One region of the Streptomyces qaidamensis genome, then DNA from elsewhere that is predicted to be linked to it. Evidence: riboswitches for the same ligand, from Rfam matches in the RefSeq annotation. Region 1 holds a riboswitch; the other holds the start of a gene.
The links. A riboswitch is a leader RNA that binds a small molecule or an ion and turns the genes downstream of it on or off. The one in region 1 is predicted to bind glycine.
Positions count from the first base shown of each region.

Region 2: another riboswitch for glycine. It lies ahead of gcvT (glycine cleavage system aminomethyltransferase GcvT); the one in region 1 lies ahead of gcvP (aminomethyl-transferring glycine dehydrogenase).

Region 1 is NZ_CP015098.1:1,558,265-1,569,315, reverse strand. Features, by position in the region: gene A4E84_RS06755 (DNA polymerase IV) at 1-1,268, shown strand, start outside; gene A4E84_RS06750 (PRC-barrel domain-containing protein) at 1,187-1,561, opposite strand; glycine riboswitch at 1,675-1,770, shown strand; gene gcvP (aminomethyl-transferring glycine dehydrogenase) at 1,946-4,831, shown strand; partial or broken gene A4E84_RS06740 (TOBE domain-containing protein) at 4,897-5,315, opposite strand; gene A4E84_RS06735 (TOBE domain-containing protein) at 5,392-5,787, opposite strand; gene A4E84_RS06730 (DUF1707 SHOCT-like domain-containing protein) at 5,950-6,507, shown strand; gene A4E84_RS06725 (APC family permease) at 6,509-8,488, opposite strand; gene A4E84_RS06720 (extracellular solute-binding protein) at 8,914-10,206, shown strand; gene A4E84_RS06715 (carbohydrate ABC transporter permease) at 10,213-11,051, shown strand, end outside.
Region 2 is NZ_CP015098.1:6,265,306-6,276,356, reverse strand. Features, by position in the region: gene A4E84_RS28000 (ABC transporter permease) at 1-198, opposite strand, end outside; gene A4E84_RS27995 (enhanced serine sensitivity protein SseB C-terminal domain-containing protein) at 543-1,343, opposite strand; gene A4E84_RS27990 (enhanced serine sensitivity protein SseB) at 1,482-2,270, opposite strand; gene A4E84_RS27985 (AAA family ATPase) at 2,373-3,038, opposite strand; glycine riboswitch at 3,260-3,359, shown strand; glycine riboswitch at 3,360-3,480, shown strand; gene gcvT (glycine cleavage system aminomethyltransferase GcvT) at 3,556-4,692, shown strand; gene gcvH (glycine cleavage system protein GcvH) at 4,795-5,172, shown strand; gene glyA (serine hydroxymethyltransferase) at 5,187-6,449, shown strand; gene A4E84_RS27965 (L-serine ammonia-lyase) at 6,535-7,902, shown strand; partial or broken gene A4E84_RS45265 (class I SAM-dependent methyltransferase) at 7,964-8,074, opposite strand; gene A4E84_RS27960 (hypothetical protein) at 8,214-8,930, opposite strand; gene A4E84_RS27955 (SGNH/GDSL hydrolase family protein) at 8,984-11,051, opposite strand, start outside.

The DNA of each region.
Region 1 (11,051 bases):
AGGCCCGGCGGCTCGCGCCGAACGCCGCGTATCTCGTTCCGCGCTTCGATTTCTACCGGTCGATCAGCGAGCGGGTGATGGAGCTGCTGCGGGCGCTGTCGCCGCTGGTGGAGCCGCTGAGCCTGGACGAGGCGTTCGTGGACCTGGAGGCCGGCGACGTGGCCTGGGACGAGCGGTCGGCGCGGCTGGCCGGGGTGAAGCTGCGCGCGGACATACGCGCCGTCACGGGGCTCACCGGGTCGGTGGGCCTCGCCGCCTCCAAGATGCTCGCGAAGATCGCCTCGGAGGAGGCCAAGCCCGACGGGCTGGTGGTGATCGAGCCGGGGACGGAGCGGGCCATGCTCGGGCCGATGTCGGTGCGGACGCTGCCGGGGGTGGGGCCGGCCACGGGTGACCATCTGAGGCGGGCCGGGATCACCACGGTCGAGGAGATCGTCGAGGCGGGCGAGGACGAACTGGTCCGGCTGCTGGGGAAGGCGCACGGGCACGGGCTGTACGCCATGGCGCTGGCGCGCGACGACAGGCCCGTCGTGGCGGAGCGCGAGGCGAAGTCGGTGTCGGTCGAGGACACCTACGACGTCGACATCCACGACCGGATGCGGGTCGGGCTGGAGGTGCAGCGGCTCGCCGAGCGGTGCGTGCGGCGGCTGCGCGGGGCAGGGCTGTCCGGGCGGACGATCGTGCTGAAGGTGCGGCGGTACGACTTCTCGACGCTCACCCGCTCCGAGACGCTGCGCGGGCCCACGGACGATCCCGCAGTGATCCGCGAGGCGGCGGCCAGACTGCTGGACTCGGTCGACACGACCGGCGGGGTGCGGCTCCTCGGGGTGGGCGTCAGCGGGCTCGCCGACTACACCCAGGAGGACCTGTTCGCGCAGGCGGCGGGGGAGCGGGCGGTCGCGGAGGGCCCGGCCGAGGAGCACGCCGTGGCGCCGGCCGAGGTGCAGCCGTCGCTCGCCGAGCGGCGGTGGCCCGCCGGCCACGACGTGCGGCACACCGAGTTCGGGCACGGATGGGTGCAGGGCAGCGGTCTGGGGCGGGTCACCGTACGGTTCGAGACGCCCTCCTCGGCGCCTGGGCGCGTGCGGACCTTCCGGGTCGACGACCCGGATCTGCAGGCGGCGGATCCGCTGCCGTTGGTGTTACGAGGGCCCGAAGGAGGAAGCGAAGCACCCGGGGCGGGGGCTCAGGCCGTCTCGTCGGTGCCCGCCAGCTTGCCGAAGTCGTGGTCCGGCAGCGGGGGCGGGGCGGCGACGTCGAGACCGTAGTGGTGGTAGAGCTGCAGCTCCTGGTCCGGGGAGAGGTGGCGGCCCACCCCGAAGTCGGGGGCGTCCTTGATCAGGGCGCGTTCGAAGGGCACGTGCAGGGCGCCCTCGATCAGTTCACTGGGCTCCAGAGGGACGAAAGCGTCCCTGCTGAACAGGCCGGTCCGTATGGCCGCCCACTCCGGCTCGCCGGTGGCGTCGTCGAGGTAGACCTCGTCGATGGTGCCGATCCTGGTCCCGTTGCGGTCGAACGCCTTGCGGCCGATCAGGTTGCGCGGATCGATATCGGTTCGCACGGGCCCTCCACATGGTCGCACCTCATCCGTAAACACTACAAAACGGTACAAGTGGGGATGCGGCCACTCGAAGGTTCGTGCGTTGACCTCGCTGGTACGCTGGCAGCGGCTGTTGACCCCGTGCGGGAGAGTCCTCCGGACACCATCGGAGGCGCCGAAGGAGCAAATCCTCCCCGGAATCTCTCAGGCTCACGTACCGCACGGACGAGGTCACTCTGGAAAGCAGGGCGGGTGTCGACGGCTTCCGCTCTCACCGACGGTGAAAGCCGGAGGCCTTCGGGCGATCCGGTGAAGCTCTCAGGTTGAGATGACAGAGGGGGAGGCCGTCCGGGTACCCGTGCCGTGGTGCCCCTCGCAGGTCGTGTCGACCAGGAGGCCTCCGTAATGACCGCCCACCGCATTCCGCTCTCCGAGCTCGAAGAGGCAGTCCCCTTCGAGCAGCGCCACATCGGCCCCGACCACGAGGCCTGCGCCAAGATGCTCGCGCACGTCGGCTACGGCTCGCTGGACGAGCTCACGGCCGCCGCGGTCCCGGCCGTGATCAAGAGTGCCGAGGCGCTGGATCTTCCCGGCGCCCGCAGCGAGGCCGAGGTGATCGCCGAGCTGCGCTCCCTCGCCGACCGCAACGAGGTCCTCGGCTCCATGATCGGCCTCGGCTACTACGGCACGTTCACGCCGCCCGTCATCATGCGCAACGTCATGGAGAACCCGTCCTGGTACACGGCCTACACGCCGTACCAGCCGGAGATCTCGCAGGGCCGGCTCGAGGCGCTGCTCAACTTCCAGACGATGGTCGCCGAGCTGACCGGACTGCCGACCTCCGGTGCCTCCCTGCTCGACGAGGGCACCGCGGCCGCCGAGGCCATGGCGCTGTCGCGGCGGCTGGGCAAGAACAAGAAGGGCCTGTTCCTGATCGACGCGGACACGCTTCCGCAGACCATCGCCGTGATCCGGACCCGCGCCGAACCGACCGGAGTCGAGGTCGTCGTCGCCGACCTCAGCGAGGGCATCCCCGCCGAGATCGCCGAGCGCGAGATCAACGGCGTACTGATCCAGTACCCCGGCGCCTCCGGTGCCGTGCGGGACATCAAGCCGGTCATCGACGGGGCGCACGAACTCGGGGCGCTCGTCACCGTCGCCGCCGACCTGCTGGCGCTGACCCTGCTGAAGTCGCCCGGCGAGCTCGGGGCGGACATCGCCGTCGGGACGACGCAGCGCTTCGGCGTGCCCATGGGCTTCGGCGGACCGCACGCCGGATACATGGCGGTCCAGGACAAGATGGCGCGCAGCCTGCCCGGGCGGCTCGTCGGCGTGTCCGTGGACGCCGACGGGAACAAGGCCTACCGGCTGGCGTTGCAGACGCGTGAGCAGCACATCCGCCGTGAGAAGGCGACCAGCAACATCTGCACCGCGCAGGTGCTGCTCGCCGTCATGGCCGGCATGTACGCCGTCTACCACGGTCCGGAGGGCCTGAAGGGCATCGCGCGGCGCACCCACCGGTACGCCACCGTCCTCGCCGCCGGGCTCGCGCACGGCGGGGTCGAGGTCGTGCACGGCTCCTACTTCGACACCCTGACCGTGCGCGTCGAGGGCCGGGCCGCCGAGGCCGTGGCCGCAGCCCGTGACAACGGGGTCAACCTGCGCCTCGTCGACGCCGATCACGTCTCGATCGCCTGCGACGAGACCACGACGCGGGCCCAGGTGCGTGCCGTGTGGGCCGCCTTCGGGGTCGAGGGCGTCATCGAGGCGCTGGACGCGGCCACGGACGAAAGCCTCCCGGACACCCTGCTGCGGACCGACGACTACCTGACGCACCCCGTCTTCCACCAGCACCGCTCCGAGACCGCCATGCTGCGCTACCTGCGCAGGTTGGCCGACCGCGACTACGCGCTCGACCGGGGCATGATCCCGCTGGGCTCCTGCACCATGAAGCTCAACGCGACGACCGAGATGGAGCCGGTCACCTGGCCCGAGTTCGGGCAGCTGCACCCCTTCGCGCCCGCCGAGCAGGCCGGGGGCTACCTCACCCTCATCCACGAGCTGGAGGACCGGCTCGCCGAGGTCACCGGCTACGACAAGGTGTCCCTCCAGCCGAACGCCGGGTCCCAGGGCGAGCTGGCCGGACTGCTCGCCGTCCGCGGGTACCACCGGGCCAACGGGGACGAGCAGCGCACCGTGTGCCTGATCCCGTCGTCCGCGCACGGCACCAACGCCGCCAGCGCGGTGATGGCGGGCATGAAGGTCGTCGTCGTGAAGACCGCCGGGGACGGCGAGATCGACGTGGAGGACCTGCGGGCGAAGATCGAGCAGTACCGCGGCGAACTGGCCGTGCTGATGATCACCTACCCGTCCACCCACGGTGTGTTCGAGGAGCACGTGGCCGACATCTGTGCTCAGGTGCACGAGGCGGGCGGCCAGGTCTACGTCGACGGGGCCAACCTCAACGCGCTCGTCGGGCTCGCCAAGCCGGGGCACTTCGGCGGCGACGTCTCGCACCTGAACCTGCACAAGACCTTCTGCATCCCGCACGGCGGCGGCGGTCCCGGCGTCGGCCCGGTCGCGGTGCGCGAGCACCTCGCGCCCTACCTGCCGAACCACCCGCTGCAGCCCGAGGCCGGCCCGGAGACGGGCGTCGGCCCCATCTCGGCGGCTCCCTGGGGCTCGGCCGGCATCCTGCCCATCTCGTGGGCGTACGTCAGGCTCATGGGCGGTGAGGGGCTGAAGCGGGCCACGCAGGTGGCCGTGCTCAGCGCCAACTACATCGCCAAGCGGCTGGAGCCGCACTACCCGGTGCTCTACACCGGTCCCGGCGGGCTCGTCGCCCACGAGTGCATCATCGACCTGCGGCCGCTGACCAAGGCGACCGGCGTGAGCGTCGACGACATCGCCAAGCGGCTGATCGACTACGGCTTCCACGCGCCGACCATGTCGTTCCCGGTGGCCGGGACGCTGATGATCGAGCCGACCGAGTCGGAGGACCTGGCCGAGCTGGACCGCTTCTGCGAGGCGATGATCGCCATCCGCGCGGAGATCGAGAAGGTCGGCTCCGGAGAGTGGCCCGCGGACGACAACCCGCTGCGCGGCGCCCCGCACACCGCCGGCGCGCTCGCCGGGGAGTGGGAGCACGCCTACAGCCGTGAGGAGGCCGTCTTCCCGGCCGGGATGTCGACCGCCGACAAGTACTGGCCGCCGGTGCGCCGCATCGACCAGGCCTACGGCGACCGGAACCTGGTGTGCTCCTGCCCGCCGCTGGACGCGTACGAGGACTGATCGGCCGACCGGTCACAGGGGAGGGGCTCCGCGGTGCGGGGCCCCTCTCGCCGTCTCCCGGCGCGTCACGGGATGGCGAGTGACACCTCGGTCGCCTTGATCAGGGCGACGACGGGGCGCCGGGGGACAGGGCCAGGTCGTCCGCCGCGTCCCTGGTGATCGCGGCGGTCAGTTCGCCGCCCTCGACCGTGACGCGGACCGGCGCCATCGCGTCGTCCGCCGCGATGTCCGTGACCGTCCCGGGGAGCTGATTGCGGATCGACAGGCCCTCGATCGGCGCGGTGGCGAGGCAGACCTCCGTCGACTTCGTCAGGGCGTGCACGGCGGCGCCCGGGGAGAGACGGAGTTCTTCCGCGGCCTCGCGGGTGATCGCCGCGGTGAGGTCCTGGCCGCCGGTGAGGCGGACCCTGACCGTCGGCATGGCCCCGCCAGGAGTGACGGCGGTGACGGCGCCGGGGAGCTGGTTGCGGATGCTCAGGCCCATGGGTGCACGGTAGCCCGATGGCGGCGTTCGCCCTGGCAGGCGTGCGTGTGCGTCGCCTCCGCTTCCCCTCGGGGGCTCAGACGCGGTCGATGTGGACGTTCGTCGACTTCACGCGGGCCGTCGCCTCCATGCCGACCTCCAGGCCCAGCTCCTCCACCGCCTCGCGGGTGAGCAGCGAGACCAGCCGGTGCGGGCCGGCCTGGATCTCGACCTGGGCGGCTACGTCGCCGAGTTTGATCGCGGTGACGATGCCCGGGAACGCGTTGCGGGCCGAGGTGTACGGCGTGTCCTCCTCGGCGGAGCCGGACCGGGCCAGTTCGACCGAGAACGCGGCCAGGTCCCGCCCGTCGATGAGCCGACGCCCGGTCTCGTCGCGGTGGGTCGTGATGCGGCCCGCGTCCGCCCAGCGGCGGGCGGTGTCCGGGCTCACGCCGAGCAGCCGTGCTGCCTGGCCGATCGTGTAGGACTGCATGCCGGTCACGATAGGCGCGGGGGAAGGGAACGACGGATGCGGGGTTGGCCGTTGGGTATAACGCGATATAGCGTTAGTCGCGACTGGTGGCCGGGTGCATGCCCGGGGGATCGGGGTGGAGTGATGGCGGCGGAGGTCGTGCGGACCGGTGGATCGCCTGAGGTGAGGGCGTCGCACGCGGACCGGGACCGGACGGTGGATGTGCTGCGCGTCGCCGCGGGCGACGGCCGGCTCACCCTGGAAGAGCTCGACGAGCGGCTGGAGGCCGCGTTGTCCGCCCGGACGATGGGCGAGCTCGCCGTGCTGACGGAGGACCTGCCCGTGCCCGTCGGCGGCACGCCCGCCGGGGTCGATGGCGTGGTCCGGATCCGCCAGGAGGGGGCCTCGACCCGGCGGGGCGACGGCTGGGTGGTGCCGCGGCGGCTGGAGATCCGTTCGGCGTGGGGCGAGGTGACGCTCGACTTCACCGACGCGGTGATCACACACGACACCCTGGACATCGACCTGGACCTGCGCGCCGGCGCCCTGAGACTGCTGACCAGGCCGGGTGTCGTCGTGGACACCGACGGCCTGGTGATGAACCACTCGGCGCTCAAGGCGCGTCGGCCGGCCGACGCCCCCGTCCTGCTGCGGGTACGGATCACCGGCGAGGTCACCTACGGACAGCTCACGGTGCGCTCGCCGCGCAGGGGCTTCGGCAGGAGGAGTGCGACGGCCTGACTCAGCCCACGTGCACCCTCGGCCGCCGCCTGCGGTCCGGCTCCGCCTCGCGCAGCACCTCGCGGGTCACGGGGGCTACCTCGCCCTGGCCGAACAGGAAGAAGCGCAGGAAGTTGGCGAAGGGCCCGCCCTCGGTCCACTCGAAGTAGATGTGCGGGGTGCAGTCCGTCGAGTCGCGGACGTGCAGCAGCAGCGCGGCCAGGGCGTTGGGGATGGACGACGACTCCAGGGTGAGCACGCGGTAACGGCCGTGCAGCACCTCCCCGCATACGGTCAGGCCCGCCTCGAACTCGGACGGGTCGGTGACCGTCACCTCGACGAAGACGAAGTCCTCCTGGCCGGGTACGTCGTTGTCCTGCCGGATCTGCTCGATCTTGTCGCGGTACTCGGCGATGTCACGCCGGTCCGGCTCGTTGGCGATGAACCGCATCCGGCGGCTGGCCATGTCCCGGACGAAACGTTCCGCCATGTCGTCCAGCGTCACGCTGGTCACGCGGAGCTCGAACGCCCGGGCCAGCCGTGACAGCAGGGAGACCAGGATGATGCCGGCGATGAAGCAGGCGCCGATCTTCACGCCGTCCGGGCGTTCGATCACGTTGAGCACGGTCGTGTACAGGAACACGGCGGAGATCACCGCGAAGGCGACCGTCCAGTTCCGCTGCCGGGCCTTGCGGGCGGCGATGGTCACCGCTATCGCGGCGGAGCTGATGAGGACCAGCACGCCGGTGGCGTAGGCGCCGCCCTGGGCATTGACGTCGGCGTCGAAGATCCAGGTGACCAGGAAGGCGATCAGCGTGAAGACGATGACCATGGGCCGCACGGCGCGGGCCCAGTGCGGGGCCATGCCGTAGCGGGGCAGATAGCGCGGCATCAGATTGAGCAGGCCGGCCATCGCGGAAGCGCCGGCGAACCACAGGATGGCGATCGTCGAGGCGTCGTAGACGGTGCCGAAGGTGTTGCCCAGGTAGTCGTGCGCGAGGTACGCGAGGGCACGGCCGTTGGCCTGGCCGCCCGACTCGAACTCCTTCTCCGGGATGAGGAGGGTGGTGATGAAGCTGGTGGTGATCAGAAAGACGCTCATGATCAGCGCGGCGGTGGTGAGCAGCTTCTTCGTGTCGCGGATGCGGCCGGCCGGCCGGACCTCGGTGTCGTCCGGGTCGCCCTTGACGTGCGGCATCACGGCGACGCCCGTCTCGAACCCGGACAGACCGAGCGCCAGTTTCGGGAAGACGAGCAGGGCGACGCCGATCATGGCGAAGACGTTGCTGTGCTGGGTGGTGAGGGCGCTCGACCAGTCGGTGACCACATGGCCCGCGGTGACGACGTGGTAGAGGCCGACCACCACCACGACCAGGTTCAGCGCGAGGTAGGCACCGACGAGGGCGACCGCGACGCCGATCGCCTCCAGGAAGCCCTTGAGGAACACCGCGCCGAGCAGCGCCACCAGGACCAGGGTGATCAGCATCTGCTGGTCGTGCAGGACGCCGGTCAGATGCGGGTTCTCCACGAGGTGGGTGGAGGCGTCGGCGGCCGACAGGGTGATGGTGATGAGGAAGTCGGTGGCGGCGAAGCCCAGCAGGGTCAGCACGAACAACTTGCCCTGCCAGAAGGAGAGCAGCCTCTCCAGCATCGCGATCGACCCCTCGCCGCGGGGGCTCTCCTCGGCCACCCGGCGGTAGACGGGCAGGGCGCCGGCCAGCGTGACGACGACGAGGACGATGGTCGCGATCGGCGACAGCAGTCCGGCGGCGAGGGCCGCGATCCCCGGCTGGTAGCCGAGGGTCGAGAAGTAGTCGACGCCGGTCAGGCACATCACCCGCCACCAGCGCTGGCCCCGGTGCGGGGGCTCCGGCTCGGCATGGGGCCCGGTGTGGCCGCCGGCCTTGCCCATGTCGGACAGGCCCTCCAGCATCCAGGTGCGCAGACGGCTGGGTGAAGTGGGCTCCGGACGGCTCGGTGCCGGGTGCTCGGTGGTGGCCATCGACGTGCTCCCGATGTGCGGCTCGGCGTGGTTCCGGCCATCACTGGACGGCCCGATCAGCGTAAGCGGAGCGTGATGCCGTGGCCCCTGAATGTGGGGGCCGTGAGCGTCAAGCTTCCGTTAAGACTCGCGGCCGGGGCGGACGCGGAGGTGAAAACGCGAGCTGAGAGCGCGTGGGACGGCTCGGCTCGCCCGATGTGGGGGAGTTCGGCCTCCGACCGTCGACCGGACACCCTGTGTGATCGCGACCGGGCTGGCTTCGTAACGTTCGTCTGGGAAGTCGAATGTTTCGTCATCGCATCACGTCCATGCCCCGACGCAAGATTCAGCGTGCACAAGGGGTTGCCACCGTTTACCCGCTGTCTCTAGGGTGCGGCAGCAGCGAACCTTTCTGGAACTACTTCGAAACTTTCGAGGAGCGCATGATGGGCGACCCCGCACTGTCCCGCCGCGGCTTCCTGGCGTCCTCCGCCGCGGCCGGTCTGGGGATGACGGCACTGACCGCATGCGGCGGGGACTCCGACGGAGGGTCGTCCGGGACGACCACGATCGAGTGGTGGAACATCTCCACCACCGAGCCGTCCAAGACCGTCTGGGCCGCCCTCGCCCGGAAGTTCGAGGCGCAGAACCCCAAGGTCAAGGTAAAGATCGTTCAGATGGAGAACGACGCCTACAAGTCGAAGATGACGGCCCTGACCGCCTCCGGAAAGCTGCCCGACATCTTCCACACCTGGGGCGGCGGCGTGCTGAAGCAGCAGGTCGACGCCGGGCTCGTCGAGAACCTCACGGACAGCACCAAACCGTGGGGCGATGCCCTGCTGCCGGTCGCCAAAGAGCCTTACCTGCTCGACGACCAGGTCTACGGCATCCCGTTCGACATCGGCATGATCGGCTTCTGGTACAACAAGGCGCTCTTCGAGAAGGCCGGCATCCCCCAGCCCCCGACCACCTGGGACGGCTTCCTCGACGCCGTACGCAAGCTCAAGGCCGCCGAGGTCACCCCGCTGGCGCTGGCCGGCAAGGAGAAGTGGCCCGGCATGTACTACTGGGCCTACCTGGCGATGCGCACCGCCGGCGCGGCAGCCCTCCAGAAGGCTTACGACGACAAGGACTTCACCGGCGCCCCCTTCGTCGAGGCGGGCGAACACCTGGAGGAACTCGTCGGACTCCAGCCGTTCCAGAAGGGCTTCCTCGGCGCCGCCTACTCCTCACCCACCGGCCAGGCCGCCACCGTCGGCAACGGCAAGGCGGCGATGGAGCTCATGGGCCAGTGGGCGCCCACGGTCCAGGCCGACGCGGGCAAGGGCCTCGGCAAGGACCTCGGCTTCTTCCCGTTCCCGGCGGTCGAGGGCGGCAAGGGTGCCATCACCGAGGTGTTCGGCGGAGGCGGCGGACACGCCCTGCGCCGGGGAGCCCCGCAGGAGGCCGTCGACTTCCTCAAGTTCTTCGCGTCCGAGGCGACCGACCTGGAACTGGTCAAGAAGACCGGCGTCCTGCCCGTCGTGCCCGCGGCCGAGAGAGCCATCGCCGACCCCAACATCAAGGCCGTACAGGCCCAGCTGAAGGCGGCCACCGGCTTCCAGCTCTACCTCGACCAGGCGTACGCGCCCGCCGTCGGCCAGGAGGTCAACGACAGTGTGGCCGCGCTCATCGCCGGCTCCAAGTCGCCCGGACAGGTCGCCCAGTCGATCACGAAGACCGCTGAGGAAGAGCAGTAGCCGGCGATGACCTCCACGTTCCTGCCGGACAAACGGACCGGCCCCGGCGCCGGTTCCCCGCCCCCGGCCGCCGGCCGGCGGCCCCCGGGACGGGCCCGGCGACGCGCGCTGCACTGGCTCACCGCGGCCGGCTTCCAGCTCCCGGCCCTGGTGCTGTTCATGGGGCTCGTGCTGCTGCCGATGCTGTTCGCCCTGTACGCCGCGTTCTTCCGCTGGGGCGGCTTCGGTATGCCCTCCGACTACATCGGTGGCGAGAACTTCAGCCGGCTCCTCCAGGACGACGTCTTCCTCGGCGACCTGTGGCGCTGCCTGGTCCTGGTGGTGCTGTCGCTCGCCCTCCAGCTGCCGTTCGCGCTCGCCATGGCCGTGCTGCTCAACCAGCGGATGCGCGGCCGGGCCGTCTACCGGATGCTGTTCTTCGCCCCCTACGTCCTGTCCGAGGCCATCACCGGAATCCTCTTCGGCATGATCTTCGCCCCGGACGACGGCTTCGCCGACCAGGTCCTCGGCAAGGTCGGCCTCGACGGGCTGGGCGGGGAGTGGTTCGCCGATCCGTCCACCGTCATGGCGACCCTCTTCCTGGTCATGACCTGGAAGTACTTCGGCTTCCACATGATGCTGTACCTCGCCGGACTGCAGGCCGTCCCCCGGGAGCTGACCGAGGCGGCGCTCATCGACGGGGCGAGTGCCTGGCAGCGGTTCCGCAACGTCACCCTGCCGCTGCTCGCGCCCACCCTGCGCATCAGCGTGTTTCTGTCGGTCATCGGGGCGATTCAGCTCTTCGACCTGGTGTGGGTCACCACCGCGGGCGGTCCCGACCACCACTCCGAGACCATGGCCGTGAC
Region 2 (11,051 bases), 4.7 Mb from region 1:
CGGCTTGGAGAACACCGCCATCAGCACGAGCAGGATGACGACGACGCCTCCCGCCATCGCCACCTTGTCCCGCTTGAAGCGCATCCAGGCGATCTGGCTGAGCGAACGCCCTTCGATCTGGCTCTTCTTGACCCCGGAGAGCACGGCCTCGGGCTGTGCTCCGGCTTCCGCCCCGGTGGTCTCGATCGGTGCGGTCACGGTGCGATTGACCCCTCTCGGGCCGGCGATCGCCGAGCCCCTGGCTGCCGCTGTAGCGGTTTTGTTTGTCTCGTACACGAGACCGACCCGGCCCGTGTCTTGCCGGGAGTCTTCAACGCTTTGGCGATCAGTTGCCAGACTTGGCGGTGAAAGGATGCGTAAACGTGATGCTGTCTGGGGAGTTCCGTTATCCGGACAGCGGGTAACACGGGTCGGACGCGCGAGGACAAGGGCATTTTAGGACATAGGCGATCAACCTGCCCCGATCTACGCGCGCAGAGCTGAATGACCGTCACGTTCGGAGGGTGGTGCGGGAGAGGCCGCGGAGGGTGGCTTCCGGCCGGTCAGTACCGGCCTTGGGCCGGCGGGTATCCGTAGCCGGAGGCCGGGGCCTGGACGGGTGCGGTGGCGTGGGCCTCGCGGTCGTAGAAGGGTCGCGCCGTCGCGCGCAGCCACATGGCGACCGGGTCGTGCTCGTCGGACATGGCGACGGTCGACACGGGGAGCCCGTCCGGCACGGCGCCGAGGGACTGCTGCATCATCGCGCGCACGGAGTCCACGGCCGGCGGCGAAGTGTCGTACACATCCAGTCCGATGGCGAGGTACGGCGCCCCGAGCGCGGGCTGCACCCAGGCGCGGCGCAGCGAGCGGACCGCCGGGGTGCGATGGGCGTTCTGCGCGAGCAGGGCGTAGAACTGCGGGATCTCGATGGCGGGTTCGGACAGCCGCAGGGGGCCAGCGGGCTGGCGGTCCAGGCCGGTGGCGATTCGGCGCAGGTCGAGCCAGGGGATGCCGACGCCGCCGCCGGGGGCGTGCGGGTTGAGCCAGAGGCCGTAGTGGTCGGGGTAGAGCGCACGGGCGACGTCGACGCCGTCGACCACCTCGTAGGAGCGGTTCCAGCCACTGGCGGAGAGCTCCTGGGCGGAGGTCACGCAGGGGGCGTAGCCAAAGCCGTCGACGTCCATGTTTCCGTACTGGGCGTCCGGGGAGCCGGCCTGGCCGTGCCACAGGAGCATCCAGATCTGGCCGGTGTGCGGGGTCGCGAGCGCGCGCAGGAGAGCCTCGTAGGCGTCGTAACGCCCGGGCGTGACCTGGCGCAGCATGTGCTCGACCTGTCCGGCCGCGGCCGTGCCGCTCGCGCTCACCTTTACCGCCCCTTCGTACAACGCCTCGACGGTGCCCTAGCTTAAGCCCGCAGGGGAGCCCGGGGTTTGACGCCGTCGGGCGGGTGCGGGTCGTGTGTGGTTGATCGCGCCGTTCCTCGCGCCCCTGAGCGGGCTGCCCTACCGCTGGTAGAAGGGCCGGACCCGGTCCCGCATCCAGGCGCCCACCGGGTCCTCGGCCACGTCCAGGAGGACGAGGTTGACCGGCCAGGGGGCCGGGACGGCGCTGACGGCACGGGTGAGGGCGTCCAGGGGGAGGGCGCGCAGGTCACCTTCCCACTGGGAGAGTTCGACGCCGACGAACATCACCGGGTCGGCGGTTTCGATGGCCGCGAGGCAGCGGCGGGCCGAGGCGACGACTCCGGTCGCCTCGAACTCCGCGGAGGCGGCGGCGAGGAAGTCCACCGGGTCCTCCTGCCAGTCCGGCTCGAAGAGGCGGACCCGGCCGCCGCTCGCCGGGCCGTCCAGCGGGGTCCGGCCGGCCCGGCACAGCTCGGCCACCGCGGGCGGCGGGAGCGGGATACCGACCACGCCACCCGGGTTGACGGCGATGCCGGCGTGCGGGGGCAGGCCGCGGGCGAACTCCACGGCGGGCGCGATGGTGTACGACATGTGGGAGCCGACGACCTGCCGGAACTGCTCCTCGGAGCTGAACACCGGCACGAACGCCTGGCCGTCCATCTCGATGCCGGGCAGGTCGAGGGGGCCGCTGTGCGGGCCGCCGCCGCTGGGCAGCGGAATCCACACGAAGCTCCGGCCGAGCACCTCGACGATCCGCCCGCCGGCCGCGGGTCCGGCGCCGAGGGAGGCCGAGAGCACCTCCTCCAGCTCGTTGCCGGGCCAACCGCCGTGCGGGTGGGTCTGCGTCTGCGCCGGGAAGTCCGCGGAGAAGCCCGCCGGGATGTCCATCTGCCTACCGCCTGCCTGGAACCACTGCTGTGGCTCAAAGGCTAACGGCTGACGCATGTCGCTGGGCATGACCGTGGCCGGCCTGTGGACGGCGAAGGCGGCTCAGCCCGTGAAGCCGATTCTCTGGAGCGTGTTCGCCGCGTCGCGGTCGGCGAGGACGGCCGAGCCGCAGCCGGAGGGGAGGGCGCCGCGTTCGACCGCGCGCAGGAGTCGGGTACTGGCCGCGCGGTGGCGCAGGAACGCGTAGCGCGAGACGCCGCGGCCCCGGTCGCGCTGGCCGGCCAGGGCCTGCTCGGGGGTGACGTCGAGCAGGAGCAGGTGGAGCGTGCCGCCCCGGCGGCGGGCCTCGCGGGCGAGCCAGCGGCGGACCCAGGCCTGGGTGCCGCAGTCGTGCACGACGACGCCCTCGCCGGTGCGCAGGGCGCGGCGCAGCCCGGCGTAGTGGGCGAGGCGGACGAGCGGGCGGTAGAGCGCGTACGGCAGGGCGCGCGGCATGCGGCGGGCCCAGCGGTCACGGGTGTCCTGGGAGTCGATGCGCCGGCCCGGCACGCTGCGCCGCATCAGCGTGGACTTGCCGCTGCCGGGCAGGCCCGTGACCACGACGAGGTCGCGGGGGCCGAAGAGCAGCGCGTGCGGGCTGCGGCCGGCGCGGTCGCGCAGATCACGGACGACCGGCACCGGCGCCGGGGCGCGGACCGCCCGGGCCGGAGTGGCCGGCTGCTCGGGCAGCGCGATGCCCGTCGTCGCGTACGCGGTGGTCCTGTTCACCGTGATTGTCCTCCCCTGGGGCCAGGTACGGAGTCCCATCCCCGCCGAGTGTAAAGAGAAGGTAATGCCGCAGGCCTCTCATTTACGTTCTCGTCCTGCAACAGGGCTGCTACAGGTCGCCGTGTCCGGCGGGCGGGACTCGTGCACTCCTGGGAAAGGTCCCCCTGCCGCGCCGGAAGGATGCGTGCAATGATGTGCGCGCCAACTGCATACCGGCCGTTCGAATCCGCGCGGGAGAGTCCCCAGCACCGCAAACGCTGGGGCGCCGAAGGAGCAAGTCCCTCCCTTGAATCTCTCAGGCCCCGTTACCGCGCGGGCGAGGCACATCTGAAAAGCGGGTCGCCCCCTGTCCTGGACGGGGACGCGGCTCCACCCAAGGTGCAAGCCATGGACCCGTGCGGTCATGGCGAACCTCTCAGGTTCCGATGACAGATGGGGAGGAACGCCCTCGCCCTCCCCCACGCTCGGCTCCGCTCGCGTGGGAGGTGCCCCCATCGCCCCTTGGAGACGACCGCCCGTGAGCAGTACAGGAGAACTCCGTCACACCGCGCTCGATGCCCTGCATCGTTCGCTCGGCGCGACGATGACCGACTTCGCCGGCTGGGACATGCCCCTGCGCTACGGCTCCGAGCGCGACGAGCACATCGCCGTGCGCACGAAGGCCGGCCTCTTCGACCTCTCCCACATGGGCGAGATCACCGTCACCGGCCCGCAGGCCGGCGCCCTCCTCGACTTCGCCCTGGTGGGCAACATCGGCGGTGTGAAGCCGGGCCGCGCCCGCTACACCATGATCTGCCGGGCCGACGGCGGCATCCTGGACGACCTGATCGTCTACCGCCTCGGCGAGACCGAGGCCGCTTCTTCCGAATACATGGTCGTCGCCAACGCCTCCAACGCCCAGGTCGTCCTGGACGCGCTGACCGAGCGCGCCGCCGGATTCGACGCCGAGGTGCGGGACGACCGGGACGCCTACGCGCTGCTGGCCGTCCAGGGGCCGCAGTCGCCCGGGATCCTGAAGTCCCTGACCGACGCCGACCTCGACGGCCTGAAGTACTACGCCGGGCTGCCCGGCACGGTCGCCGGCGTCCCGGCCCTGATCGCCCGGACCGGTTACACCGGCGAGGACGGCTTCGAGCTGTTCGTGAAGCCCGAGCACGCGGTCGAGTTGTGGCAGGCCCTGACCAAGGCCGGCGAGGGCGTCGGCCTGGTCCCCTGCGGGCTGTCCTGCCGCGACACGCTGCGCCTGGAGGCGGGCATGCCGCTGTACGGGCACGAGCTGTCGACCTCCCTCACGCCCTTCGACGCCGGGCTGGGCCGGGTGGTGAAGTTCGAGAAGGAGGGCGACTTCGTGGGGCGCGAGGCCCTGCGCGAAGCCGCCGCCCGCGCCGAGCAGAACCCGCCGCGCGTGCTGGTCGGGCTCGTCGCCGAGGGCCGCCGGGTGCCGCGCGCCGGGTACGCGGTCGTCGCCGGCGGCGAGGTGGTCGGCGAGGTCACCTCCGGCGCCCCCTCCCCCACTCTCGGCAAGCCGATCGCGATGGCGTACGTCGACGCCGCACACGCCGCGCCCGGCTCGGCCGGCGTGGGCGTGGACATCCGGGGCAGTCACGAGCCGTACGAGGTCGTGGCGCTGCCGTTCTACAGGCGTCAGAAGTAGACACTGGCCGGAGGGCCGCGACAGCGCCCCCGAGCCCGTCGTCCCAGCTCACCAGTAGTCCCCCTTCCACAGCACTCCCGCGCGTACAGGAGAATCCAGGCCATGAGCAACCCCAATGAGCTGCGCTACAGCAAGGAGCACGAGTGGCTGTCGGCCGCCGAGGACGGCGTCTCGACGGTCGGCATCACGGAGCACGCGGCCAACGCGCTCGGCGATGTCGTGTTCGTCCAGCTTCCCGAGGTCGGTGACTCGGTGTCCGCCGGCGAGACCTGCGGCGAGCTGGAGTCGACCAAGTCGGTGTCCGACCTGTACTCCCCCGTCTCCGGTGAGGTCACCGAGGTCAACGAGGACGTCGTGAACGACCCGTCGCTGGTGAACTCGGCCCCCTTCGAGGGCGGCTGGCTGTTCAAGGTGCGGATCACGGACGAGCCGGCCGACCTGCTCTCCGCCGACGAGTACACCGCGTTCTCCGCGGGCTGAGGAGTCGTAGCCGTATGTCCGTCCTGAACACACCCCTGCACGAGCTCGACCCCGCGGTCGCCGCCGCGGTCGACGCCGAGCTGCACCGTCAGCAGTCCACGCTCGAGATGATCGCCTCGGAGAACTTCGCGCCGGTCGCGGTCATGGAGGCGCAGGGCTCGGTCCTCACCAACAAGTACGCCGAGGGCTACCCGGGCCGCCGCTACTACGGCGGCTGCGAGCACGTCGACGTGGTCGAGCAGATCGCGATCGACCGCATCAAGGAGCTGTTCGGCGCCGAGCACGCCAACGTCCAGCCGCACTCGGGCGCCCAGGCCAACGCGGCCGCGATGTTCGCGCTGCTCAAGCCGGGCGACACCATCATGGGCCTGAACCTCGCGCACGGCGGGCACCTGACCCACGGCATGAAGATCAACTTCTCCGGCAAGCTCTACGACGTCGTCGCCTACCACGTGGGCGAGGACGGCCGGGTCGACATGGCCGAGGTCGAGCGGCTGGCGAAGGAGTCCCGGCCGAAGCTGATCGTCGCCGGCTGGTCGGCGTACCCGCGGCAGCTGGACTTCGCGGAGTTCCGCCGGATCGCGGACGAGGTCGGCGCGTACCTGATGGTCGACATGGCCCACTTCGCGGGGCTCGTGGCGGCCGGGCTGCACCCGAACCCGGTGCCGCACGCGCACGTGGTCACCACCACGACCCACAAGACCCTCGGCGGCCCGCGCGGCGGTGTGATCCTCTCCACGGCCGACCTGGCCAAGAAGATCAACTCCGCTGTCTTCCCCGGTCAGCAGGGCGGCCCGCTGGAGCACGTGATCGCCGCCAAGGCGGTCGCCTTCAAGGTCGCCGCCTCGGAGGACTTCAAGGAGCGCCAGCGCCGTACGCTGGACGGTGCCCGCATCCTGGCCGAGCGTCTGGTGAAGGACGACGTCCGGGCCGTGGGCGTGGACGTCCTGTCCGGCGGCACGGACGTGCACCTGGTCCTGGTCGACCTGCGCCACTCGGAGCTGGACGGCCAGCAGGCCGAGGACCGCCTCCACGAGGTGGGCATCACCGTCAACCGGAACGCGATCCCGAACGACCCGCGTCCGCCGATGGTGACGTCCGGTCTGCGGATCGGCACACCGGCCCTGGCGACCCGGGGCTTCGGCACCGAGGACTTCGCGGAGGTCGCGGACGTCATCGCCGAGGCGCTGAAGCCGACGTACGACGCGCAGGCCCTCAAGGCCCGGGTGAAGGCCCTGGCCGACAAGCACCCGCTGTACCCGGGTCTGAACAAGTAACGAAGAAACCTTTCGGGTGCCGCGCCCGCCACAAGCGGTCGCGGCACCCGCCCCCTCTGCACCACCCCGTAGTCAGGAGTTCCCCGTGGCCATCTCGGTCTTCGACCTGTTCTCGATCGGCATCGGCCCGTCCAGCTCCCACACCGTCGGCCCGATGCGGGCGGCCGGCCTGTTCGTCCGGCGGCTGCGCAACGAGGATCTCCTGCGGTCCGTCGCCTCGGTCCGCGCGGAGCTGTACGGCTCGCTCGGCGCGACCGGCCACGGCCACGGCACGCCCAAGGCGGTGCTGCTCGGCCTGGAGGGCGACTCGCCCCGCACGGTGGACGTCACGAGCGCCGACGACCGGGTGGAGGCGATCAGGACCGGCGGCCGGCTCAACCTGCTCAGCGAGCACGAGATCGCGTTCTCCTTCGACGACGACATGGTCCTGCACCGCCGCAAGACCCTGCCGTACCACGCGAACGGCATGACGCTCCGGGCGTACGACGCCTCCGGGGCGGAGCTGCTGACGAAGACGTACTACTCGGTCGGCGGCGGTTTCGTGGTCGACGAGGACGCGGTCGGGGCGGACCGCATCAAACTCGACGACACCGTGCTGAAGTACCCCTTCCGCACCGGCGACGAGCTGCTGCGCCTGACCGAGGAGACGGGCCTGTCGATCTCCGCGCTGATGCTGGAGAACGAGCGGGCCTGGCGCACCGAGGAGGAGATCCGCGAAGGCCTGCTGGAGATCTGGCAGGTGATGCGGGACTGCGTGGCGCGCGGACTGTCCCAGGAAGGCATCCTGCCGGGCGGTCTCAAGGTGCGCCGCCGGGCCGCGAACACCGCGCGCAAGCTGCGCTCCGAGGGCGACCCGCTGGCCCTCGCCATGGAGTGGATCACCCTCTACGCCATGGCGGTCAACGAGGAGAACGCCGCCGGCGGCCGGGTCGTCACCGCCCCCACGAACGGCGCGGCCGGCATCATCCCGGCGGTTTTGCACTACTACATGAACTTCGTGCCGGGCGCCGACGAGGAGGGTGTGGTCCGCTTCCTGCTCGCCGCGGGCGCGATCGGCATGCTCTTCAAGGAGAACGCCTCCATCTCCGGCGCCGAGGTCGGCTGCCAGGGCGAGGTCGGCTCCGCCTGCTCCATGGCCGCGGGCGCCCTGGCCGAGGTCCTCGGCGGCTCGCCCGAGCAGGTCGAGAACGCCGCCGAGATCGGCATGGAGCACAACCTCGGCCTCACCTGCGACCCGGTCGGCGGGCTGGTCCAGATCCCCTGCATCGAACGCAACGGCATGGCCGCGGTCAAGGCCGTCACGGCCGCCCGCATGGCGATGCGCGGCGACGGCTCCCACAAGGTGTCCCTGGACAAGGTCATCAAGACGATGAAGGACACCGGCGCGGACATGTCGGTGAAGTACAAGGAGACGGCCCGGGGCGGGCTGGCGGTGAACATCATCGAGTGCTAGGGCCTGTCCGGCGCGGGGAGTGCCATCACGTCCCGGCGCGGCGGAGCTCACGGTTCGTGAACCACTGACCGGCGCCGCAGCCGAGTTCGAGGGCGCGCCTGCCGGTGACGTCGCCCAGGGCGTTCAGGTGCGCGTCGGGGATGGAGTACATGCCTCACAGCCGGGGTGCGGCGCAGGGGCGGTCGACACGATGAGGGCACCGGCCGGCCTCACCTCGGTCCGGCCCTGGCTCGGCCCGTGATCCGCCGCACGGCCGTAGGGCATCGAGTACCGGGGGGTGCCGCGCCTCGCCGTGCGTCACGGCCGCCGGGTCAGCACGAGGACGCGGGAACCGCGGTGGCGGGGCCCTGGCCGTCGCCGGGGGCGGGCCGGGTGAAGCGGTAGCACTGGTCGACCGCCGCCCCCGAGCTCGACACGACGACGGAGACGGTCGTCGTGTCCCTCTGACGCACCACGCTCTTGACCTCGAAGGAACGCCGTCCGGTGGGATTCAGAGCCTTCTGCACTCCGGCGCGCGTCAGGTCCTGGGCATACATGCTGGAGATGCGCGTTTGCGCGAGGCGTACCAGACCGCCGATCTCGGCGCCCGGACGACACACGTCGTCGTCGCGCTCGGATACCCGCGAAGTCCACCCCTGGCCGGGGTGCTGGGTGAAAGTGAAGACGAAGCAGCGGGTCACCTGGCCGGATCCTCCACCGGGAAGTATGGCCTTTGCATCGTAATGAGCAGATGATGCGGCCGTGGCGGTGAACTCGCGGTGGGACACATCGTGGGTGATGACCGGAGCTTTGGAGTGCTGCCAGATGACGCCGGTAAGGCCGTCGACGTCGGTGATACCGCTCGTCTCGAGCGCGCGGTCCGTGTCACCCGCCCTGGCATGGGCCTGCTCCAGGATCGCTGCGAGTGCCTGTCCCCTGCGCTCACTGTTGACGTTCCCGTCATGCCAGTGCCGATACCACAACCAGGAAACGACGATGCCGAGAACGGCGATCAGCGCGATCAGGACGGTCAGGCAGCCGGTGGTCACGAGGCGGTTCCCCCGCCTCGTGACCACCGCACCGCCGGTTGTGTCAGGTCCCACTAGCTGCCTTTGTATCCGATACCGGCCAGTTCCTGTTCCATGACCCGGGCGTAGCCCGCGGTACCGGCGTTCTTCGGGTGGAACGACTCCAGGCTGGCACAGACGTTCTCCCCGGGCCAGGGCAGGCACGGGGCCTGGTTGGCCGGGTCACCGGCGTGGAAGTCGCCGTCACCGTTCGGGCCGGCGACGACACGGTTGATCCACTCGTCGCCCTCACAGATCCCGTGTCCCCGGAAGGCGGGTATCGCATCGGCGAACGCCACCCTGGTCCCGGTCCTGCTCAGCTCCGCCACCTTGGCCTTCTGCTTGTCCCGGAAGTAGTCGGCCAGCTGGTTCAGGGCGTCGAAGTCGGCCGTGACACAAGGCTGTTCACCGACCAGACGCGGGTAGCCCATGAGCACGATCTGGGCGTTCGGCGCCGCGGCCGCGATCTGGCCGATGACCGTCCCGGTGTCCGTGACCGCCTGGTCGACCCTGCCGGTGTAGTCGGCCGCGTCACACGTCCCCCACATGACGTAGCAGTCCGTGATGGCTTCGGTGAAGTTGTCCCCGTCGTTGCCGCCGATGGTCAGCATCACCAGTGTGGTGTCCGCGCTGAGGGCACCGGAGTCGATCTGGCTCTTCTCACGGTAGTTGCCCATGTCTCCCCAAGGTGTGGGGTCTCCCGTGGTGACCTGCGAGGTTTTCGCGCCGGAGCAACTGACGTCCAGGAAGTCGACGGTGGCGCTCCTGTTGTTCGACAGTTCGCCGATGCCGGCGCTCTGGCCGGGCAACTTCATCTTGCGGGGCCAGGAGTTGTCGCTGCGTCGGCACGCGTTCCAGCTGCTCTTCCCGTGGCCCCGGTCGGACTCGGGAGAGTAGGCGCCGGCGCCCTCGCCGGAGGTGTAGGAGTCGCCCATGGCGACGACCATGTGCTTCGGCTTGCCCGCCAGTGGCTGGAAGGCGACGGCGTCCCAGGCGACGTCCTCGTCCGCGGTGCCGTCGTCGGTGGTGTTGGTCAGCTCCACCCGGGGGGTGCCGGTGAAGCGGTAGACGCCGAGTTCGACCCAGGTGTTCTTGCTGAAGTGGGTGTTGACGTAGCGGTGGCGGTCACCGCCCGCGACGCCCTTGATCACGTAGTGGGCCTGCTGGGTGTGCGCCCCGGTGTCCGGCATGTGCGCGAAGACGCGGGCCCACTCGACGTTGCGGCCCAGAGTCCAGGTGCCGTCGATGGTCATCCGGCCGCCGGGGCCGCCGAGATGAGCGGCGTCGCGGGTATGCGTGTACCAGAAGTGGCCGCCGTGCCCACCACCGATCTGGTGCAGGTCTCCCTTGGCCTCGAACGGGCCCAGCCCCGGCCCGGTCGCCGCCGGGTTGGGATGGAACGTGAACTGGAAGTTCCCGGCGTCGGTGCCCGACGATCCGCAGGAACTGTAGGTGTCGACGTTGTCCGGGACGGACTCCACGATCAGCGCCCCTGCGGGAGCGGCGCCGCACTCCGGCGTGCCGTGCTTCAGCCGAGTGCCGCGACCCGGCTCCTCGCGCAGCGTGACGTACTTGATGCTCTCGTTGCCGCAGTCGGCGTCGCAGTTCGCCTTCCACGTCACGTTCGCGCCGCGCCACCAGTACTTCTCGTAGCACTTGGCGTCCGGACAGTCCGGTGGGCTGGCGGAGTTGCAGTTGTTGGTGGTGTTGCAGAACGCGTCCAGTGGCGGCTTGACCCGGTCGCGCTGCCCCGGGTTGATCCACCAGGCGGGCCGGAAACCGGCGCTGGAGAAGCCGGACTCGCCGGGCCAGTCCTGGCGCCCGTCGCTGCCGTAGGAGTAGCCGGTGTCCATGGACCAGGCGGACCAGCCCATCACCTTCTCCTGGTACGGCCAGTTCTGGGGCTTGGCGGCGTCCCGCGGGTTGGACATGAACGGGTGCCGCGAGGCCGGGTAGGACGGGTTGGCGGGGTTGTTGTACCAACCCAGGCCCCACGGCTTGCCGTCGCCCTTGTTCTCGTTGAAGCCGAGGTTGTAGTTCCACAGCGCGGCGAACCAGTTCTCCGGCTTCGACGGGTCGTCGTTGTTGACGGTGATGGTCTGC